3 regions of the Paenibacillus sp. WC2504 genome follow, and region 1 is predicted to be linked to each of the others. Evidence: riboswitches for the same ligand, from Rfam matches in the RefSeq annotation. Region 1 holds a riboswitch; each other region holds the start of a gene.

The links. A riboswitch is a leader RNA that binds a small molecule or an ion and turns the genes downstream of it on or off. The one in region 1 is predicted to bind cyclic di-AMP.
Region 2: another riboswitch for cyclic di-AMP. It lies ahead of ACUN27_RS02720 (hypothetical protein); the one in region 1 lies ahead of ACUN27_RS16195 (hypothetical protein).
Region 3: another riboswitch for cyclic di-AMP. It lies ahead of ACUN27_RS01935 (C40 family peptidase); the one in region 1 lies ahead of ACUN27_RS16195 (hypothetical protein).

Annotation. Positions count from the first base shown of each region.
Region 1 covers NZ_JBQZFH010000001.1:3,623,339-3,628,358, reverse strand. Annotated here, with positions in the region: gene gudD (glucarate dehydratase) at 1-657, opposite strand, end outside; gene ACUN27_RS16200 (alpha/beta fold hydrolase) at 833-1,696, shown strand; gene ACUN27_RS16195 (hypothetical protein) at 1,748-2,131, opposite strand; cyclic di-AMP (ydaO/yuaA leader) riboswitch at 2,218-2,355, opposite strand; gene ACUN27_RS16190 (alpha/beta hydrolase) at 2,414-3,244, opposite strand; gene ACUN27_RS16185 (MarR family winged helix-turn-helix transcriptional regulator) at 3,299-3,721, opposite strand; gene ACUN27_RS16180 (oligogalacturonate lyase family protein) at 3,804-4,916, opposite strand; gene ACUN27_RS16175 (hypothetical protein) at 4,942-5,020, opposite strand, start outside.
Region 2 covers NZ_JBQZFH010000001.1:562,977-567,996, reverse strand. Annotated here, with positions in the region: gene kdpA (potassium-transporting ATPase subunit KdpA) at 1-1,387, opposite strand, end outside; gene ACUN27_RS02730 (potassium-transporting ATPase subunit F) at 1,436-1,513, opposite strand; gene ACUN27_RS02725 (hypothetical protein) at 1,670-2,173, opposite strand; gene ACUN27_RS02720 (hypothetical protein) at 2,201-2,617, opposite strand; cyclic di-AMP (ydaO/yuaA leader) riboswitch at 2,741-2,909, opposite strand; gene ACUN27_RS02715 (hypothetical protein) at 3,195-3,716, shown strand; gene ACUN27_RS02710 (APC family permease) at 3,786-5,020, opposite strand, start outside.
Region 3 covers NZ_JBQZFH010000001.1:425,874-430,893, reverse strand. Annotated here, with positions in the region: gene ACUN27_RS01945 (M1 family metallopeptidase) at 1-470, shown strand, start outside; gene ACUN27_RS01940 (hypothetical protein) at 528-1,346, shown strand; cyclic di-AMP (ydaO/yuaA leader) riboswitch at 1,515-1,653, shown strand; gene ACUN27_RS01935 (C40 family peptidase) at 1,657-2,130, shown strand; guanidine-I (ykkC/yxkD leader) riboswitch at 2,260-2,362, shown strand; gene sugE (quaternary ammonium compound efflux SMR transporter SugE) at 2,454-2,774, shown strand; gene ACUN27_RS01925 (methyltransferase domain-containing protein) at 2,811-3,704, opposite strand; gene ACUN27_RS01920 (hypothetical protein) at 3,882-4,478, shown strand; gene ACUN27_RS01915 (hypothetical protein) at 4,534-5,020, opposite strand, start outside.

The DNA of each region.
Region 1 (5,020 bases):
GCCACCTTTTAACTTAAAATCGTTAAAGCCATATCGTTGATACGCCGCTTCGGCAAGTTTCACCACGGCTTCAGGTGTAAGCGCTTCCTCGTGACGCAGTCGAAACCAGTCATTCGCAGCATTTTCAGCGCCCTGATACGGAAGGTTTGTCCGATTTCGGTCCCCCACATAGAACAAGTAGCCTAACATTTCTACTTTATCGCGCTGTTGACCTTCTCCTAGCAATGCTGCAACCGGTACATCCAAGAATTTACCTAAGAGATCAAGTAATGCCGCTTCCAACGCCGTAACGGCGTGTATTGTGATGCGTAGATCAAAGGTCTGCAAACCGCGTCCTCCCAGATCCCGATCAGCGAATTGCTTGCGAACTTTAGTAAGAATGTTATTGTATTGGCCGATCGATTGACCGATAACCAGTGGGCTTGTGTCTTCAAGCGTTTTACGAATATTCTCGCCGCCCGGTACTTCACCAACGCCCGTATGACCTGCACTGTCTTTGAGGATAACGATGTTACGTGTAAAGAATGGAGCATGCGCTCCACTTAGATTGAAGAGCATACTATCGTGCCCTGCAACTGGAATTACTTTTAGTTCGGTAATAATTGGCGTGCTGGACGCTTGATTTCTCGATTGCTCATTTAGCAGTTCTTGTTTCATGGCTGATCTCTCCCTTTCCAATGGATGAATACCAGTTTAATGAAGATGACAACTAATTCGCATAACTTAAGTTAAATTGTACCACGTCATCTAGCTCCTAAGTACTTAAATAACTTTTATTCACATATTTTTGTTAGGGAATAATATGCGCTTCGCTGGAGAGGACGTTGAAATGATGATTCATTATAAAAAAATGAAGATCGACGGCTGGGAGTTATTTTTTCGCCAAGCCGGTAGTCCGTACAACCCAACCATCATCCTTCTTCATGGTTTTCCAAGCTCATCCCATATGTTCAGGGATTTGATTCCTCAACTCACAGACCGATTTCATGTCATTGCTCCTGACTATCTAGGGTACGGAAATAGCAGTATGCCTTCCGTTGAAGAATTTGCGTACACCTTTGAGAATCTATCACTTATGATTGAAAAGCTTATTGATAATCTCTGTATTTCTCACTATATTTTGTACACCCATGATTATGGAGGTCCTATCGGGTTCAGACTGGCTGTACGGAATCCGCATCGTATTCTAGGATTCGTTATTCAGAATGCTGTGGTTAGTGAAGACGGATTAGGGAAACCGTTCGATCTTTTCAAAGCACTTTGGGCGGATCGAAATCCTGCAACTGAAGCGGCCTTTGCCCAGCTTGCAACCTTTCATTTTACAAAAATGCAGTATGTAACGGGCGTGTGTCATCCCTATCGAATTAGTCCCGATGGTTACCTAATGGACCAGTTATTTTTGGATCGACCCGGTAATAGCCAAATTCAGTTGGAATTGGGCTACGATTATCGGACCAACGTCGAACAATACCCTGTTTGGCAACAATACTTGCGAACTTATCAACCTCCTACGCTTATAACCTGGGGCAAAAATGATTTTATTTTTACGGTGCAAGGAGCTCTTGCTTTCGGAGAACTATTAACATGTGTGGAAACTCACTTTTTATGCGGGGGACATTTTGTTCTGGAAGAGCAAAGTCAGCAAGTTGCGGAGCTTATCAAGTGCTTTTTTGGCCGTATCTATGCGCGAAAATAAACGAAAAAGGAGCTGCCGTAAGGCAAGCTCCTTCTCTATTGTTGAAAATCGTTAATTCGTATGGCTGATGTACGCTCTGAGGCAAGGATACGGACCACTGAAAATATGCGCCATGGCTACGATAAAGTTAAGGTGATCCAGTAAAATTTGGAGAGTGGTTCCGACGAGATGGGCTAGCGATTGTTCAACCGCTAATTCCTTTTCTGAACTCAGTTGGTTAAGCAGCTCATTATTTTGAGCGACCGTTTTACTAATTTCCATTAACGTCTGTGTTTCGACGTCTGATGGCCGGTAAGCCAAATTCGGAAATTGAATGTCGTACGTCTCCAACCGCTGTTTCAAATGAAGAATCTCATGTTGGCGCTGTACGGAATCGTTGGCTCTCTTCCATGGAAAAAGATTCTTCCATTCTTTGGTTACTTTCATAAGCAGCATGTCTAGTTCCTCCTATTTTCTCTAGAAGAGAAAAAGGAAGCGAGGGAATAGAACCTCAAATCACAATGTTCCATTGAATGTTTCTATCCATTTCTTTCTACGCTGACGAAGTTAGCTGACGGATTCGGGTTGAAAGTTAACCCTAACACTTCACTTTGTGTACTCACCCCAGGAAACTTGGTTCCCCCGCTTCTTTAATCTAAAGAATTAAGCGTATTTTATCAATTTACTCCAATGTATACCGAGAAGCAATAGTAATATTTTCTTATCTATTCTATGTCCTTAGTCATACATCCCTTGTAACCATAACATGATCCGATCTACTACCTCCATATATCTTTGCCCAACAAGCAATCCGGTGTGAGTCGTATCCCAAAGTCCTGTATACTCTGCTTGGAGATGCTCCGCTGTCGCCTTTCCCCGCCGGTCATCCTCTTCACGATTAATTGCTTTAATAACCAAGGCTGGATTAACCATCAAACTGCTGTCTATCGATATCCCACCGCTTGCCACCAAAGAGAAATAAAAATCGTTAAATGCTTTTAATGACTCCACAGTTATATACTTTCTCTGAAAATCAATGTCATCCATTGATTCATCTATACTGGAATTCTCTTCTCGGGATGGTGCGGGCATTAATACTCCTGTTGTCCTTCTAGCTATTTCTTTGTAGGGTACAGCTTCATAAACTTCCTTACTTATGCTTGTATCGATCACCACTAAGCCTGCAAGTTCGTTGGTTTCAGCCAGCTTCTGGCTCAAAATTCCTCCCATGCTAAATCCTATGAGTATCGGTGGAGCCTCACACTCGGCCAAAACCTCTTTCATATCCTCCAAATAATCTTCGAATGTTACATTTGTCAAATCGAGCACTCTACTTTTGTAGTGACCTCTCAAATTCATAACATAGCAATTCCATCCCTTGTTTATAAAGTGTGGGATGTATTTGCTCCACATCCAACTGCCCGTGTAGGCACCGTGTACAAATAAAAGCGGAGGTTTTTTGGAGGCTTCCTTCGGTAGCTCCTCTCCCTCGAAAATTTCTATAAATAGATCATTCTCTCCGATATATTTCACACGATGATCTGGCAAATCTTTTGTATAATCTTTCATGATAAGTTTCACCTCGTTATATAGTTTGACATCAAACTATTAGTCTAAAAAAATTTAAAAATTGTTATAAATTTTCGTTAGAATTCTCAGTAATTCTTCCTTTTCTTTATCCGTAATGTCCATGTAAAATACATCTAACATTTTTTCTGAGATGGTTTCAAATACCGGTTTCAGTTCCTCCCCTTTTGGCGTTAAGGCAACATAGACGACCCTTGAATCTACGGTGTCCCTTTCCTTTGTCACGTATCCTAGACGGACCAATTTATCTACGAGTGCAGTCACTGTAGACTTATCTTTATCAATTTTCTTGGCAATCTCCGCCATAGTCAATCTAGGCATCTTAAATAGAGCAAAGATAATATCCCCATGTGAAATGGCAATATCGTCGACCCCATATTTCGCCATCTCGGCTATGATAAACCGATTGGTCTTTTCTCTAATTCTGGAAATAATTGATACAGCGTCTCTTGGTTTCATATCTGTATTATAGTTTGACATCAAACTAATGTCAAATATATTTGAGGCAGCCGATGCAACTAGCCGGCTGCCTCGAACATTGTCACAAATCCACTTTATACATACAAGGAACGCCCTCCATATCAGAGGTAAAGATGATAAATGTGCCATCTGGAGAAAAAGCCGGATGCGGATGAGCATCCTGTGTGTTACCGTATGACTTCCAGCTAGTTCCATGGGAGCATAAACGCTCTTCTTGCCTCCGTTCTACATCCACTAAATAGATGAAGTGCTGCTCGGGCAGCTGCCCGTCCCCGACGATCATCGTATGATTGGCATTCGAAATAAAGTGGCAATACTTAGAGCAATTCATCCAGATTTCTTCCTCTAATGTCTCCGAGTCCATGAAACGGATACTTTCGTGATAGAGATCATCTTTATGTCTGTACACATAAGCGAATCTAGAGCCATCGGCAAGCCAATATTCATGTGTGATGAGCTCATCATGCGTCTGTTCCTTCGCACAGCGCAGCCGCGTCCCGTCCTTTTGGACTAGCCAGAGTCTGGCATCAATCAAATGCCCAGGACCTTCATGACAAAATAAAATGGTTGATGGGTCATTGGGACGAATTTGCGGATGCCCCAGCCAGCAGTCCAGCTCCTCATGCGCGATATGGCTGGTTCGCCGTTCGATATCCAGGTAGATGATTCGGCAGTGCGGCTTCGCTGCCCATTGTGGCTCGAAGTTGGACCAGTCCCCTTTGCCCGGTACAACATCCTTTTCATTAATTTCGACCAGAACGAGATACTTGTCATCTGAGCTGAGGCCGGGATTCGCATTGGATTTCCAGCCTGCAGGTGATGTATAGAGAACGTCTTCCTTCAGCGTCGTCATATCCAATCGCATAATCCGCTGATCTCGGCAATAGATCAAGTAGTTATCTTCACTCGTCAGACTGCAGCTGAAATCGTGAATATCGGGTCCTTCCGTTAATTGCAGAGCCGATCCATCGTTCAGATCCATCTTGTAAAGCTGACGGAATCCCTCTCGCTCACTAGCGTAAATGAGATAGCGATTGTCGTTTGTAATCATTTTATAATAAAAATAAGGATGATGATTTACCTGCTCCGGGGCTGTCAAACGAGTCATAGATCGGCCCGTGTAGGCATCGACAAACGGATGGAACTCGTTACGAATCGTAGATCCTTTAGCCATCTGTGATCACTCCATTCTCTTAATGTTAGGGACGAGGCCGCAGCATTTTCATCTTCTCAGCAGGTTTAAGCGGTAAGGTCAATTGAAGCGGCGAGCGGTTAGGG
Region 2 (5,020 bases), 3.1 Mb from region 1:
TGGCTGCACCGGAGGTGAAAGCATACAGAACTTCAGAAAGGCCATGCATCCCTTGATTCGCTATGGACGTGACCGATTCAGGACGAATCAACGCCCAAGCCGTCGGTGCTAAAATGATGAGCGGATGCGTCAGAATCGCGATCGCAGCCAGTTTCACTTCTTTGCCTTCAATCTTTTTGCCCATAAATTCTGGCGTACGTCCAACCATCAGTCCACAAATGAATACAGACAAGATGAGATAAAGCAGTCCGTTTAATAAGCCGACCCCTTTGCCTCCAAATACGTTATTTAACATCATCTCCGCAAAAGGAACAATGCTTCCTAGCGGTGTAAGCGATTCATGCATCGCATTAACAGAGCCTGTTGTAGCTGCTGTCGTAACAGTTGTGAAAAGCGCTGTTTCAGATAATCCGAATCGAACTTCCTTGCCTTCCATATTCCCATGAACGCCCATCGCATCCACAGTAGATATGCCTTTATACTCTGCGTAGAACACCGTCGCCAGCATGACCAAGAAGATGATTCCCATGGCCGCGAAGACGGTCCAACCTTGTTTCTTGTTCTTAATCATTAATCCGAATGCGTATACGAGCGAAGTCGGCAGAAGCATCATACAAATAATATGGATCATGTTGGTAAACGGCGTTGGATTTTCAAAAGGATGCGCAGCATTCGTTCCGAACCATCCGCCACCGTTGGTACCGATATGCTTAATCGATTCCAAGGAAGCCACTAAACCGCGAGTAATCGTTTGTTCAGCCCCTTCAATCGTTGTCGCTTGAACAGCTCCCAGCAAGGTTTGCGGGACGCCTTGAAAAACTAAAATTAAAGCGACAATGAAGCTAAGCGGCAGAAAGACGCGAGTAATCGCTCTAGTCATATCCACGTAGAAGTTTCCGAGGTTATCTTGACGACCCACTAATCCGCGGATAAAAGCTACCGCTACGGCGAATCCGGTTGCCGCCGATGTAAACATCGGGAACGTAATGGCTACCATCTGAGAGAAATAGGAAAGCGTGTTTTCACCACTGTAAGCTTGCCAGTTCGTATTTGTAATAAAGGAAATCGTAGTATTAAAAGCGATTGTTGGAGATACGTTGCCAATCCCATCGGGATTAAACGGCAGAAAACTTTGAAGCCGAAATACGGCGTACATGAGGATCATCATGACAAAGTTGACGATTAATACAGCTCCTAAGTACTTCTTCCATCCCATCGCTTCGTCTTCTTTAACACCCATTAGGCGATAGGACATACGCTCGAAGGGGCCGAACACACGATCCAGACCACTCTTTTCATAACCGAACACTTTCACCAAGTAGCTGCCCACCGGCTTCACCAAAAGCATGATAATCACCAGTGTGATGACTACTTGCAACAATCCCATACCCATAGTAGGTTCTCCCCCTGCTTTACATAAGTTCTAATTTATCCATTAAAATTTCTCCGGCTTCACTAAAACAAAACCGAGATAAACCATGATCGCTAGCGCAATTAGTCCAATCACAATCATTTGGTTGCCTCCTATAAGTTTTCATTCAAAAACTCGCATCGAAAGCATCAGCTTACGCTTTTTCGCAAAATTTCATAAATCCCCAAAATCCCAGAAAGGTTAATGCCATTAATAAGACCATTGTTACATCGTTGTACATCGCGCACCTCCTCCAGATCAGACAGAACCTAATTTATTTGTTTGTAATAGAGATGATAGAAGAAACTTCACATCACCATTTTTAGAATAAATAACGTAGTCAGCGCCTAACCCTTTATAAATCAATCGGGGATTTACACTTTGGGTAATCACATACATCGGCCCTGAAGTCCAACTGCGGCATATCTGAATATAGCGGCAGCATAACGTCAAGCTTTCTTCGAACAGAATAATGCTCCCGATCGGATAATCGGGGATATGGGGTGAACCCGGTAATGATGTATCCACCTGGATGATCTTTTTTACTCCCTGCCCTTCTAGCTTGAGTTTTTCCATCTTGTTGTTCGTTAATGCAACATAAGGAAACCCAGCCAACCTGATTTGTTTCATAAAGTCCTCGCCTGCCTTGGTTGGCGCAGCTATTAGCAGCAAATCGCTTTGCATGACTTTCATCGCTTCCTTTTCTGACTCATTGTAACGCCGAACTGTATAAAAATGAGGTAAAGAATCCTTAGCGTGCATATAAAAAAAACATAAAAATGCGCATGCTTAGAAAGAGACATAGGCCTCTGAATGGTCAAAGATATATGAACGATTCGATAGAACATCCAACTCTTTGTTGCCTATAGATTTATGTTGAAGCTTATCTGACAAGTCAGTTAATGCCGACTCGATCACATGAGTCCTTACTTCTCCCCATGCCTCTTTCTTCTGACGGACATACTGCAAACCGTCCTCAAGGGAAAGCCCTTTGAGTTTCTGAAAGACAACAGCCCATTGAACGAAATCTCCCTTTAGATTGCCGCAAGGAATTTCATAATCTCCTAAACCGCTTGTTCCCAAGCTTGTTGAGATGGAAAGGATGCCGCAATGGCAGTCGCGGCCATGTCCGGGCAGCAGTTTATCGGATAATTCATCATCAAAGCGATAGCATTCAATTCGGGTAATCTTGCATTCGGGAACCATGTGTAGATTCACTCTCCTCATTTTTTTGGACAACAAAAAGAAGCCTGCGAGCAGAGACTCCCTGCTCTCGGGCTTCTTGGCAGCTTGGTATAACAAGCAAGCTGTAATTAGCACATAGAACGTTGGCTCTCTCCCAATTCGCTTACGAGGTTAGCTGTCGGATTCGGGCTTGGAAGCGCCCTACCTTGGCAAGCCGGAGCTTGCCTTGGATTCACCCCGCGAAGACGTTGATCTGCATCCGTCCTCTATTGGTTCCCCCGTTCCCCTTGTGGGGACTCAGCGTTATCAACTTGTTGTGAAGTTGATGCTCTGAATCTTACGCCTCGGAGATCCGCCTTGTAAAACGTACCGCGACCTTCTTTTTGCCATATAGACGAGTGGATGCGCTTTCAAACAATTAAAGCATGAATTCTCGTTATTCAAGCTTCGTTTTTCTTCCATTTACGCCATTTTTATCGTTTTTTTATGGGTTACCCCGCTTTTCTTTACCCCATTTTTATTCCTCTCAGCCTTACAATTGAGGAGCAGAACACACACATTATTGCTGTCAGGTCTTACGTGCAAAGGAGAAATAACGATGGCTTCCGCTCCCCGTTATTATTTAGGGTTAATCCCCGAAATGTTAAATCCGATCCCCTTAACTTACGAGTGGTTCGGCGTCTTATGGTTAGAAGAGGCTAACCGTTTCCCTGTTATTGTCGGGTACTGGTTCTCTAAGGAGAAATCAGACATTATTCAAAAAGCGCAACGAGCCGGATATGCCAATTTGACCGAAATCTCGGAGCATTACGTGATCATGAACATGTACAGATCCATACGAAATAAACAAAAGGAGCAAGACTGGGAGAAGCGATCAAGGCTGTCAATTCGCATGAATTTCACAGCACCTTGGAAGAATGTTCCCTCTGGCTTGTATGTTGTCAAATCAAGAAATACCTTTCCTCTGCATGCTTCAGCCATATCGAAAAAAAGGTTTTTCCTTTGGTTAGAGCACGCGGCCGTGTGTGAAACCGAGCAGGAACTTCAAGCGTTCATTCGAAGGGTGCAAAGAGAGCACCACCTTGGGAAAAGAATCAAAACGGAGAGTCCTACGATGTAGGAAAGCCTGACATACAAAAAACGTACAGAAATGGCGTTTTACTGCCGATTTCTGTACGTTTATGGTCAGCTACTTTTTCAAATGATACGGCACCGTCGTCACGATGAGATCCCGCCTGTACAGCAGAAACGCGCGGATCAGTAAGCTGGACTGATTATGGAGAATGTGCTGCCAGTTTCGTTTGGGAATAAACTGCGGAATTAAGACGGTTACCCGGAAATTCGACTCGTTCGCCTTATGCTCCACAGTATCGATGAACTTCGTCAACGGTTGAATAATGCTCCGATAGTGGGAGTGCAGGGTGACTAACCGCACATCCGGCTGCCAACACTCCCATTTTTCTTGGAACTGCTTCTCTGCCTCCCGATCAAAGGCCACATACACCGCAATAATCTGATCTGGCGCTAACGATTTCGCGTAATTCATGGAATTTTCCACGACATGGGTAATTCCTGCGACAGGCACGATCATCACATTCCCCTTGATCGGGATAGAAGGCTCACACGTCGTGATCCGCAGCTGCTCACTCACGGCCTCGTAGTGCTTTTTGATTTTATGGAACGTATAAACAATCAAGGGGAGGAAGATAAACACCGGCCATACCTGCCCCAGCTTCGTGATAAAAAAGATCAGCATGACGGTAAAGCTAATCAAAGCGCCAATCAAATTGATCGTTAGTTTAACGATCCAGCCTTTGGGCTTTTCGCGCACCCATTTGACGAGCATCCCTGTTTGCGCAAGTGTAAAGGGAATAAACACACCCACAGCATACAGCGGAATAAGATGCTCCGTTCTGCCTTTAAACGCAATAATCAGAATGATCGACATAATCGCCAGAAATATAATCCCGTTCGAATACCCTAATCGATCCCCTCGGATCGTGAACATTCTAGCGATATATTTGTCCCTGGCCAAATTAACGGCGAGCAAAGGAAAGGCCGAATACCCGGTATTCGCGGCAAGCACAAGGATCAGCGCTGTCGTGCCTTGAATGAAGTAGTACATGTAATTTCTCCCAAAGGTTTGAGAGGCGATCTGCGAGACGACGGTTTCCTCCGCTTTAGGCGCAATGCCATAGGCATAAGCCAAATACACGATGCCGGAGAACAGAATGGCAAGCAGCAATCCCATGGCCGCTAAGGTTTTGGAGGCATTCTTCGGTCCCGGGTCTTTGAAGTTCGGAATGGCATTGGAGATTGCTTCCACACCTGTTAAGGCCGAGCTGCCCGATGCGAAAGCTTTCAATAACAAGAACAAAGTAATCCCGGCAACCGGCGTTCCTATAGGAGCATGCATCTCAGGTG
Region 3 (5,020 bases), 3.2 Mb from region 1:
AATTCAAGCATCCTTCTACCAAAGACTTTCAAAATGTGGTCGAGGATGTAACGAAAACGAAGTGGGACGACTTCTTCAATGAATATGTCTACGGCTCAATGATGGTTGATTATACGGTTGAAAGCATCCATGTGAAAGCCACTGGCAGCAAAGGAGCCGGCCCTTACGAGAGCACGGTCCTCATCTCCAAGCGTGGAGGCAATTCGCCCGAAGTGCCGATTCAGTTCCATTTCGCCGACGGTACGATGCTCGACAAAACGTGGGACGGCAAAGAGAGCAGCATTGAGTACAAACTAACCCACACGACGCCTATTGACTGGGTTCGTATCGACCCGAACTACTCGCTCATTCTTGAGAACAAGCATATTAATAACTTTATGCAAGCAGAAGTGGACACCAAGTGGAAACTCCGCCTGAATCTCGGCATTATCCAATTCCTGCAAGCTATTTTCGGGTGGGTAGCCTGGTAGGCGCCCACTCTACAAGGCAAGTTTGCCTTCAGAAAACAACGCTTAGGAGGGACACCGGTGACAACCTATCTCAAATCCGGCTTCAGGGCGGCTCTACGGCAACCCTTCGCTACGATTGTCTTGTTCATCTACCAAATGTGCTGGGGGATGCTCCTATATAAGCTTGTACAAGGGGTGTTAGTTCCCCTCATGCACCGGTTTCCCGGCGGCGATCAGCCGAAGCAAGCGCTCCAGCTTTTTCTGGCCGAAAGTCAGTTTCAGTTATTCAAAACGGATCTTAGCCACTCTTACTTGTGGTGGCTGGCCGGCCTGCTCCTGGCGCGCATGTTCCTTAGCCCGATGCTGAACGGCGGTGTCTATTATTCGCTCACCCATTCCGATCAAAATGCCGGCTACCGCTTCGTCCGCGGCATCAAGGAACTCACGCTCCCCTTCTTTGCCGTGTATTTGATTCGAATCGCCTTATCTCTGCTGCCGCTCATCTGGGTGCTGCCCAAAGTGCAGAAGGTGTTCGCTCACAGCACATCTTATGAACAGGCTTCCCTCGATTTACTGCCTTGGCTGCTGGGCATGCTGGTGTACGGTTTTCTGCTGCATCTGCTCTTCATGTATGTGCAGTTCGCCATTGCCGCACGTCTCGGCATTATATCCACAGTCCTAACGTTCATGCGGTACTCGCTTCCGATTATCGGCCTTTCTCTGATACTTTTACTGAGCTCAGGACTTTTGGCAGGGATCACGGTCACAACGACCTATATCTGGGCAGGTCTGGTAGCGCTAATCATTTATCAACTTTTCCCGCTTTTCCATATTTTCATGCAGATGTGGTCCATTACGTCGCAATTCCAGCTTCTTTCCGCCAAATTAAGTCGTTAAAAAGCAATAAATAAAACCATAAATGGTTTAGATTTGTTCAACCCCCTTGCAAAAGGGGGTTTTTTTGTCTGTAAAGCGAACCTTTACACATTTTTTCAGACCCAATTGCACGAAAAAGGAGGAATTTCGATGTTTATGACGAATTTAAGGGACTAGCATTAAAAAACCAAATATTTCATGCCGAATTCCTCATTTCTTGGGGAAACGGGGGAACCATACCGGGTGAATTGATCTTGCAAGACAGGGATCATAGGGAACCTTCAACCGAACCCTCCAGCTAACCTCGTAGGCACCGGAAGGAGACAAGCAGTTGAAAAAGGTTGTTGCTCTTCTTTTTAGTCTTGTTTTGTTTTTGAGTGTAGCTTTAGGGAGTGTGTCTGCGTCAGAATCCACATTGGACTCAACGGTTGACGAATTGATTGGAGTACCGTACCGCGATGCGGGAACGACAACAAGAGGCTTTGATTGCTCTGGTTTCACCGCGTACGTGTTCAACAAATTCGGCATTGACCTTCCTCATAGTTCAGCAGCTCAAAATAAAGAGGGCTACTGGATCGACAAAAGTGATCTTCGTAAAGGTGATCTTGTGTTCTTCGACACAGGAGGCAAAGGCATTTCTCACGTAGGCATCTACTTGGGTAACGGTGAATTTATTCATTCCGCATCCAATGAAGGCATCGTGAAAAACAAGCTGAGCGAATCCTATTATGCGAAAAGGTATGTATCCGCTAGACGTGTTCTGTGGGATGATATCTACAATCAACTAACTGCTGAATCCAAGTAATTTTCTTGTTCATCATGAATAAAAAGCCCAGACAAGCGTTAGCTCGAATGAGCTGCTTCTCAGGGCTTTTATTCATTTCTTGTGGCTGTTGTAACTTGACATAGCGTGTAAGCCGTCCTATAATTACGGCATCATGTTTCTAGGGTTCCGTGGCGCTGCAGCGCCAGTCTGGTCCGAGAGAAAACACACAGCGAATACGCTGTGATCACGGAGGGGAAAAAGCCCGGGAGTCTTATCGCATTCGCGATATTGCTTCCAGGCTTTTTCTTTTTGCCGCGGTCAGATGGGCATCTTCGCATACTTTCTTAAGGAGTGATTCACAGATGGCATGGCTTTACTTGGTCATTGCAGGTGTTTTTGAAGTAGTTTGGGCGATCTCACTAAAGTTCTCCAACGGTTTTACACGGCTGGTTCCGTCCAGCATCACCATTGTCGGCATGATCATCAGCTTTTATTTTCTGGCGGTGGCTACGAAAACTCTACCTATCGGCACCGCCTACGCGGCTTGGACGGGAATTGGCGCTGTAGGCGCGATTATTATCGGCACCCTATTTCTGAACGAGCCTGTTAGTTTACTGCGTATCCTATTCATGATCCTCATTCTGGTCGGCGTTCTCGGCCTTAAATTCACATCCGGACATTAAGCCAGGAGTTTCCTTCTTTCCTTGGGCCGATGATTCTTAAGCCACGATGTAGCTAACATACCAGAAGGAGCTGCCGACAAATATGCGCAGATGCTCCGACAGCGGCTTAAAGATTTCATTCAACTCTTCGTACGAATAGTAGTTTTTAATAATTTCATGCTTGGAGCCATCGGCCAGCTCCCTTCTTTTATACGTATCTTCGCTATGTTCACTCGTAATCAGCTCGCCGCCTCTTCCCGGGACGTACACATTATCCGCCATAAAAACGCGGGCTCCCCGTCCAAGCCGCTCATGAAATCCTTGCAGAAACGAATCCAGACGATTTTTCGGGATATGCGAAAACCAGAAGTTGGCGATTCCGTAGTCAAAATCCCCTTGTACTTCCGAAAGCCGGTAAGCATCCCCTTCGACGAAAGATGTATTATGCAGCGGCCAAGATTTGGCTGCAGCAATTTGCAGCACCTCCGGTCGAACGTCCATCCCAACGATGTGCTTGGCTGTTTCCGCCATGAACTGCGTCCAATATCCGGTACCGCAGGCCACCTCCAAGACACGGCTCCCCGTAACCTGCCTCTTCACGATATCCGCCAGCATCGCAAGTTCTTGCTGATAGTCCGCATCCTCGCGAGCATAAATCCGTTCATATTCGGCTGCTCGCGCGCCGTAGTAATCCTGCATGCCTTCTTTCTCTTCATTTAAAAGCCGCTGCCTATCCTTCACTTCGTGAACGATCCGTTGTTTAGCTGCCAATAAGTCGGCAAAAATAGCTCCGCCCTGCGAAGCATAATTCGCAAGTAGACCGTGCGTCGCCATCACAATAAGCTGTGTCATCGACAAGCCCGTTTCCTCAGCCATGCGCTCCAGATCGGTCTTCACCTTTTCAGGCAAGTAGACGGAAAGTCTTTTGGTCTTATCATTCTTATCGTCCATTGGGAGATTCCTCCTTTGTGTTTTTATTATGTTAACATATATTATATGTCATTAAAACATATTAATTGTACTTTTTTATGTGAGTAGAGAATTTAGGCTGCATGAAGAAGGCGACACCGGCCACTCACCCTCGCAAATCGCTCTAGTAAACATAGAATACAAAGAAAGTATATTCATATGTTGATAGGAGATGGAGAAATGATTCCCAAACAACGAATGGCTGGAAAACCGAGCAAAATTGTTCGGCTCCCCAAGAGCGCAGGCCTGCCCAGAAGCAAAGCCATGCTGATGTACCGTACGCAGCTTAGAAAATACCATAAGCCCGGTTCGGGTCGCTTTCTAAGTCAGCGCACGGTTTCGATCGGCACCGACAACTCGTGGTTCAATGCGCAAATCATTCCCCGCAACCCTGCGTGGGTGCAAGTTGCTAATGCCAACTATGTTTGGTACTCCGGCAATTTGAACAGTGAGAATGCCATCATTTCGACACGTTTCACGCTTTCTGAGCGTAGAGCCATTCTCGGCGCTTCTCTTTTCCTATCTGTCGACAATTATGCCGTTGTCATCATCAATGGCGTGCCGCTCCTCTTTGACGGACCGCAGAACACACCTTCCTTCTACAACCCGGGCCGCACTTTCGACATTCGCCGATTTGTACGGCGCGGACGCAATGACGTCGTTATCATCGCCTTTAACCTTGGCGGGTCGCGCACCGAGGAAAATCCTGCCGGCGTTGCTGCCAGGCTCGATTTTCGACTCAGCAACTTGCAGTAAAAGATCCGCATATGAAAAGGCCGGGCCTCCATCCTTAGATGGAACCCGACCTTTTTTACATGAACTGTCGTTCACTCCCGTAGCGGCGCTTCAATTGACTCAAGAAGAACTGCAGCGAGAGGAATAACAAAGCGAAGCTGGTCCCTACACTCAAAATAATCCAAGGATGCAGCCTAATATACCTGGAGCCATAGGCGATAAGGGACAACCATTCCCCCGATGTCGTAATGGTAATGGAGTAGCCGGCGTCGCTGTCACCAATCGTTTCCGTACCGCCAAGAACAATGTTAAAGACGGCTAATTGCCCCAGCAAGAAGAGCACTTGCATGAATTCGCTAAGGAACATGAACGTCATTTCATTCCTCATGCAGGGGATTAAATGCCGGACTGTACGGTGAAAAACAGAGCCGCCCATTAAACGCGATGCTTCAATAAATAATTTATCATTATAATAACGCGTTCGTTCGGCAATCTGATGAGCTAGCGGAAATACGCCGATGAACGTGACGAGAATGACAAAGGTGGCGGAGAAGAGCAACTTG